3 regions of the Micromonospora olivasterospora genome follow, and region 3 is predicted to be linked to each of the others. Evidence: riboswitches for the same ligand, from Rfam matches in the RefSeq annotation. Region 3 holds a riboswitch; each other region holds the start of a gene.
What was found. A riboswitch is a leader RNA that binds a small molecule or an ion and turns the genes downstream of it on or off. The one in region 3 is predicted to bind cyclic di-AMP.
Positions count from the first base shown of each region.

Region 1: it holds a riboswitch for cyclic di-AMP, as region 3 does, so the genes downstream of both, JD77_RS04145 (coiled-coil domain-containing protein) here and JD77_RS15060 (coiled-coil domain-containing protein) in region 3, are expected to answer to the same signal.
Region 2: it holds a riboswitch for cyclic di-AMP, as region 3 does, so the genes downstream of both, JD77_RS24285 (LysM peptidoglycan-binding domain-containing protein) here and JD77_RS15060 (coiled-coil domain-containing protein) in region 3, are expected to answer to the same signal.

Region 1 is NZ_VLKE01000001.1:975,036-977,225, reverse strand. It holds gene JD77_RS04150 (SRPBCC family protein) at 1-178, shown strand, start outside; gene JD77_RS04145 (coiled-coil domain-containing protein) at 261-1,331, opposite strand; cyclic di-AMP (ydaO/yuaA leader) riboswitch at 1,336-1,467, opposite strand; gene JD77_RS04140 (cation diffusion facilitator family transporter) at 1,622-2,190, opposite strand, start outside.
Region 2 is NZ_VLKE01000001.1:5,280,287-5,282,476, forward strand. It holds gene htpG (molecular chaperone HtpG) at 1-685, shown strand, start outside; cyclic di-AMP (ydaO/yuaA leader) riboswitch at 1,142-1,313, shown strand; gene JD77_RS24285 (LysM peptidoglycan-binding domain-containing protein) at 1,311-1,958, shown strand; gene JD77_RS34020 (diacylglycerol/lipid kinase family protein) at 2,089-2,190, shown strand, end outside.
Region 3 is NZ_VLKE01000001.1:3,292,480-3,294,669, forward strand. It holds gene JD77_RS15055 (carbonic anhydrase) at 1-231, shown strand, start outside; gene JD77_RS15060 (coiled-coil domain-containing protein) at 368-1,390, opposite strand; cyclic di-AMP (ydaO/yuaA leader) riboswitch at 1,395-1,525, opposite strand; gene JD77_RS15065 (YibE/F family protein) at 1,692-2,190, opposite strand, start outside.

The DNA of each region.
Region 1 (2,190 bases), 2.3 Mb from region 3:
CACCCGGCTGCGCGACGAGCCGGGCGGCGTGGTCCGGATCGACGTCGAGATCACGCTCGGCGCCCCCGCCCCGCTGTTCGGGTACGCCTTCCGGCAGGCCCGCTCGGCGCACCTCGGCCTGGCCCGCCGGCTCGCCGAGGTGCTGGACCGCCCGCCGGGCGGTTCCTCGCCGGCCTGAGCGGGGCCGGTGGCGACGCGCCGGCGGGCGGCAGCGCGGTGCAGGGTGAGCAGGGCCTTACGGGCGCGGGGCGGGAGTCGGGTCAGTACACCGACAGGTGCACGTGGTTGGTGTGGTCGCTCGACGGATCCCCGTTGCCACCGCTGTACGCCTTCCAGCCGCTGCTGGGCAGCCAGATCTGCTTGAACCAGATGACGTACAGCACGGCGAGGTTGTCCGCGTTGCGCACGAAGTACGCCGCCAGGTTGTTGCCGTACGTGCGGTCCCCGCCGCTGGCCACGCCGCCGAAGCCGCCCGTCTGTGCGGCGAAGTCGCAGGCCCGCCCCTTGGGGTGCTCGCCGGAGCCGCCCGAGCGGTAGCAGGAGACGTACCGGGTGAAGCCGGCCGCCTTGGCCTGCTGGAGCGCGTGCAACGTGCGGGGGGTGATGCAGCCGTTGGCCGGGGTCGGGTCGTTCACGCTGCACGACTCGGCGGGCCAGGACCCGTCGGGGTTGCGCTTCGCGGGGGAGGCGGTGGCGCCGGAGGTGCCGCCGGGGCTCGACCCGCCGCCGGCCCGCTCGTTGGCCACGGCCAGGGCCCGCTCGGCCTGCTCCTTGCGCTTGCCCATCACGGCGACCTGCCGGCGCTGCTCGCGGATCTCCCCGTCCAGCGCCTGCCGCGTCCGGTTCGCCTGGTCCCGGGCCGCCAGCAGGTCGCGCAGGGCGCGGTCCTCGTTGCTGGCCACCTGGTCGAGCGCCGCCGCCCGGTCCATGAACCCCTCGGGCGAGTTGCTGTTCAGCAGCGCCGACACCGCCCGGAGCCGGCCCGTCTTGTACGCCACACCGGCAATCTCACCGACCCTGCTGTCACGCACGGTCAGCTCCGCCTCGATCGTCTTGAGCTGGGCGCCGAGCTGCTGCTGCCGCTGCACCGAGCGGTTCAGGGCGGCCTTGGCGTCGAGGTAGCCCTTGCTGGCCGCCTCCAGCGCGGCGCGCAGCGCCGGGGTGCCGCCCTCGTCGTCCTGCCCCGGCGCGGCGGCGAGCAGCCCGGCGGGCGGCGCCGCCTGTGCCGGGGTGTCGCCCGCCGGGACGACCGCGAGGCCGCCGGCGAGCGTGAGCGCGAGCAGGGCCGCCACCCGGGCGGCCGTCCTTCGTACAGGTGCCACTACTGGCATGCGGATGTCCTTCCGTCAGCCGCCGACCGGGTTAGCTGACGGGTTCGGGACGGAAGATCCCTACCGCTCACGCGGATGCACCCCACGAACGTGGTTCCCCGGCTCGCCCTCGCGGGCGATTAGGCGGCGGCCGCCGCGGGCGCCGGCGGGCGCCACCGGAGCGGAGGCCGGGACCGAGCCTACCGGTGCTGGTGGGGCGGGCGCTGCGCCCGTTACGCACGGTACGCGGATCAAACCCATCAAATCCGGCATGGAGGCACAATAGCCCACCTGATCGACGGATCTGGGTATCACCAGGCGGTCGGCCCGCAGTTTCCCGGTGACGTTCCGGGTTCGACCTGTAGCGTGGCGTGCTCGATGTGAAAGTCCTCGTGCAGTGCGGTGCGGGCGGCGGTCAGCACGGCGCCCACCTCGGCGTCGGGGGCCATGGTCAGGTGCGCCGAGGCGACCTCCATCCCGGAGGTGAGCGTCCAGACGTGCAGGTCGTGCACCTCGACCACGCCGGGCACCGCGGCGAGTCGGTCGTGCACGGCGGTGACCTGCAGGTGCTCCGGGGCGGCCTGCACCAGGATCCGGACGGCGGCCCGGCCCAGCCGCCAGGTGCGGGGCAGGATGAACACGCCGATCGCGACCGCGACCAGGGGATCGGCCCACCACCAGTCGGTGGCCCAGATCAGGGCCGCCGCGGCGATCACCCCGACCGAGCCGAGCAGGTCCCCCAGCACCTCCAGGTACGCCCCGCGCAGGTTGATGCTCTCCTGCGCCCCGCCGCGCAGCAGGCCGAACGCGGCCAGGTTGGCGAGCAGGCCCAGCACCGCCACCGCCAGCATCGGGCCGGTCGTCACCTCCGGCGGGTTGC
Region 2 (2,190 bases), 2.0 Mb from region 3:
CTCCACTGACGACCCGGAGCAGCTGACCGGCCTGCGCGACTACGTGGAGCGGATGAAGGACGGCCAGACCGACATCTACTACATGACCGGCGAGTCCCGGTCGATGATCGAGAACTCGCCGCACATGGAGGCGTTCCGGGCCAAGGGTTACGAGGTGCTGATCCTCACCGACCCGGTGGACGAGGTCTGGGTCGACCGCGTCGGCCAGTTCGACGGCAAGCCGCTGCGCTCGATCGCCAAGGGCCAGGTCGACCTGGACACCGAGGAGGAGAAGAAGGAGGCGGAGTCCGCGCGTGAGCAGCAGCGCCAGGAGTACGCCGACCTGCTGTCGTGGATGACGGAGAAGCTGCGCGACAACGTCAAGGAGGTTCGGCTCTCCACCCGGCTGACCACCTCGCCGGCCTGCGTGGTCGGCGACGCCCACGACATCACCCCGACGCTGGAGAAGATGTACCGGGCGATGGGGCACGAGGTGCCGCAGGTCAAGCGGATCCTGGAGCTGAACCCGGGCCACCCGCTGGTGGAGGGGCTGCGCAAGGCCCACGAGCAGGGCGCCGAGTCCGACGCGGTCGCCGAGACCGCGGAGCTGCTGTACGGCATGGCGCTGCTGGCCGAGGGCGGCGAGCTGGCCGACCCGTCCCGGTTCACCCGCGTCCTCGCCGACCGGCTGGCTCGCACCCTGTAGGGCCGCGGCGGGCAGGTACGAACCGGCCGGCGCCAGGGAGGCGCCGGCCGGTCCTGCCGCTCGTGCCCGCCCCGTGCCGCCTTCGCGATCGCCGGTTCCGAGACCGCCAGGATCCACCACGCCGGGTGGGTACTTCCTGTGGAGCTGATGTCGTGGACGAATCGGCGGAGCGCCGGGCGATGTCGTGGCCGACTGGGCCAGCGACCGCCACACTGACCTGTGTGGGGGGTGACTCACGTTCGCGATGTGCGGGATCGGACGGACACTACGCTGCGTCACCGTCCGGCCCGGGGGCGGCCTGGTCCGAGTCGGTCCGTCGGGCGTCATGCACGGTCTGCGCGGCTGCGGAACTCGACTGTGGAGCCCGTCGCCCGAGCGGGTGAAGAAGGTAACAATAGGTGGGCGACCGTCGCGGAGGGTGCCTAACGTCGGTCGGGTCCGCGAACGTGGACACCACGGTCGGTAACGCCTAATCCTGCCGCCGGCCGTCGGCACCTTGTCCTCAGGCAGGAGCGGGGGACCCAACGTTCCTCGGTGCACCGTCACCTCGGGGTGAAGCCGCCACCGGCGGCCGGGCTCCTCGGCCCGAACCCGACAGCTCACCTCGTCGGCGTGGAGGATCACCATGGCAACTGGATACATCGCCCGCCACCGTCGGGTGACCGCTCGCCGTGCCGCCGTCGGGACCGTCGCGGCGGGCGCCGTCGCCGGCGCCGTCGCCCTGTTCGGGCCGGCCGCCCCGGCCCAGGCCGCGGTCAACTGGGACGCCATCGCCCAGTGCGAGTCCGGCAACAACTGGCACATCAACACCGGCAACGGCTACTACGGGGGCCTGCAGTTCTCGCAGAGCACCTGGGCCGGCTACGGCGGCAAGAAGTACGCCGCGCGCGCCGACCTGGCGACCCGCAGCGAGCAGATCCGCATCGCCGAGAAGGTGCTCCGGGGCCAGGGCATCGGGGCGTGGCCGACCTGCGGCAAGAAGGGCGGCTCGACCAAGAAGTACAGCCCGAAGTCGGAGACGAAGGCCGCCCCGAAGAAGGAGCGGTCCTCGCGTACCGAGAAGCCGGCGTCGCGGAGCAAGCGGGACACCACGAAGAGCACCCCGTCCACCGGCGGCGGCCGGACGTACGTGGTGCGGTCGGGGGACACCCTGTCGGAGATCGCGCAGGCCAAGGGCGTCGGGGGCGGCTGGCACGCGCTGTGGGAGAAGAACAGGCGGGTCCTGGGCGACCGGCCCAACCTGATCTTCCCCGGCCAGCGGCTCAGCCTCTGACACCCGCTCACCGGGCCGGTTCGGGCCGGTGACCCGCACCGAAGCGCCCGGCCGGTACTCCGGCCGGGCGCTTCCGGGTCCCGAGGCCGGTACGCGTGGACTCCGGGCCGGCTGGGTAACACGGGCGAGCATGAGCACCAGCACGCTGACCAGGCCCGACGAGGCCGCTCCGGACCGCGTCGGCATCGTCGCCGTCGTCGCCCACCGGAAGAAGACCCTCGGCGGCGGCCTC
Region 3 (2,190 bases):
GACCTCGACGGAATCGTCGACATCCACATCGCGCACACCGTCGAGGCGCTGCTGGCCCGCTCGTCCGTGCTGGCCGCCGAGGTCGCCGCCGGGCGGTGCGCGGTCGTCGGCCTGTCGTACCGGCTCAGCGCGGGCGAGGCGCGGATGGTGGCCGCGGTGCCGGTCGGGGCGGGAGCCGATGCGGCCGAATCCCCGGCTGGCGGTGCGGCCCGGCCGCCGGCCGCCGCCTGACCCGCCCCGGCCGCACGGGAACGGGCCGCCGGCCCGCCGGCTGGCCCGTCCTGGGCGCCCGAGAGGCGGCCGCCGCCGCGCCCGACGCGAACGAGGGCCGTCCCGCACGGGACGGCCCTCGTCGGCGTGACGGCGTCTACAGCAGCGACATGTGTACGTGATCCGTGTGGTTGGACGGGCCGCTGTAGGACTTCCACCCGGTCGCCGGGAACCAGATCTGGCGGTTCCAGATGACGTAGTAGATGCCCAGTCGGTCGGCGTTGCGGATGAGGAACGCGGCGAGGTTGTTGCCGTACATCCGGGTGTCGTTGTTGTGCCAGGGGCTGAAGCCGCTCCTCTGCAGCGACCAGTCGCAGGCGCGGCCCTTCGGGTGCTCCCACGGCCCGCCTGGCCGGTAGCAGCCCACGAAGCGGTTGAAACCGACCCGCTTGACCTCCCTGTACGCGTGCAGCGTGCGCGGGGTGATGCAGCCCGAGGTCGTCGGATCCTTCTCGCTGCACGACTCCGGACGCCAGCCGCCGTCCGCCGTGCGGCCCGGCGCCATCCTGGCGACCGGGGACGTGGCGTTGACCAGCCCGCCGGTGAAGCCCTCGCCGCCGACCAGCGCGAGGGCCTTCTCCGCGTCGTACTTCTTCTTGGCCATGATCGCCGTCTGCTTCTGCTGCTCGCGGACCTCGACGTCGAGCGCGAGCTTGGCCTGCTCCGCCGCGGTCTTGACCGCGTTCACCTTGGCCAGCTTCTGCGCGTTGATCATGTTTAGCTGGTCGAGGGCGGACGCGCGCTGGACGAACGAGTCCGGATTCCGGCTCTCCAGCAGCGCCGCCATGGCGCCGACCCGTCCGGTCCGGTACGCCTGGGCGGCCAGCTCGCTGACCTGCGGCGCGAGGGCCTCCAGCTCGTCCTGGGCCCGCTGCACCTCCAGGGCGTACTGCTGCTGGCGCTGCTTGGACTTCGTCAGCTTCGCCTTGGCCTGGCTGTACTCGCGGTTGGCGGCCTCGATGACTTCGGTGATCAGCTGGGGCTCGTCGTCCTCCTCGTGCCCGGACGGGGTGGGGCCGGAGGGCTCGCCCATCGCTGGGGCGGCCGGCCCGGCGACGATCGCCAGGGCCGCGAGCACGGCCATCACGGGTGTCAACCAGCGGCGCAGGGGTGCCGTCACAGTGTTCCCTTCCGTCGTCCGCCGACCGGGTTAGCTGACGGGTTCGGGGCGGAAGTGGCCCCTACCGCGGTCGCGGATTCACCCCGGGTACCTGGTTCCCCGGCTCGCCTCGCGGCGATTTGGCGGTGGCACCGCAGACGCCGCTGCGCGCCTTCGGCGGTGACCGGCAGCGAGGTTACCTGACGGTCCTCCTGGGGATCTACGCCCGGAAGTCCGCAAAGTGCGTCATTTCGTAATTGCTTTCGGTAATCAGTGACGCGTTTCGCACGTTGCGCGCCGGGAGCGGTCACGTTGAGTAGTGTCACCATGCGGCGTCCGTGCTCCCCTCTCGGTCTCCTCGCCCGGGCCTCGGGCGGCCCGGCCCGTCCGGGGCCCCTCCCCCGCTCAACGCCTCCAGCGCCAACTCCCGCTGGTTGGGACGGCCGCCGGCGACGGGCGTACGCGAGGCCGGCACGGCGGCGGGCGGGTCGTCGGCCGCAGCGCGGTCCGGGTCGGCGCGGCCGGCCGCGGTGACCACCGCGGCCAGGCCGGTCGTCAGTGGTACGGCGGCGACCAGGCCCAGCGTGGCGACCGCGCTGCGGACGATCTCCTGTGCCAGGAACTCGCTCGTCAGGAGCTCCGTCACCGGCCGGGAATCGGCCGTGAGCAGGAGCAACAGCGGCAGCGACGCGCCCGCGTACGCCAGCACGATGGTGTTCACGGTCGAGGCGATGTGCGCCCGCCCGACCCGGGTGGCCGCCCGGTAGAGCTGCAACCGGGAGAGCCCGGGGTTGGCGTGTGCCAGCTCGGTCACCGTGGCG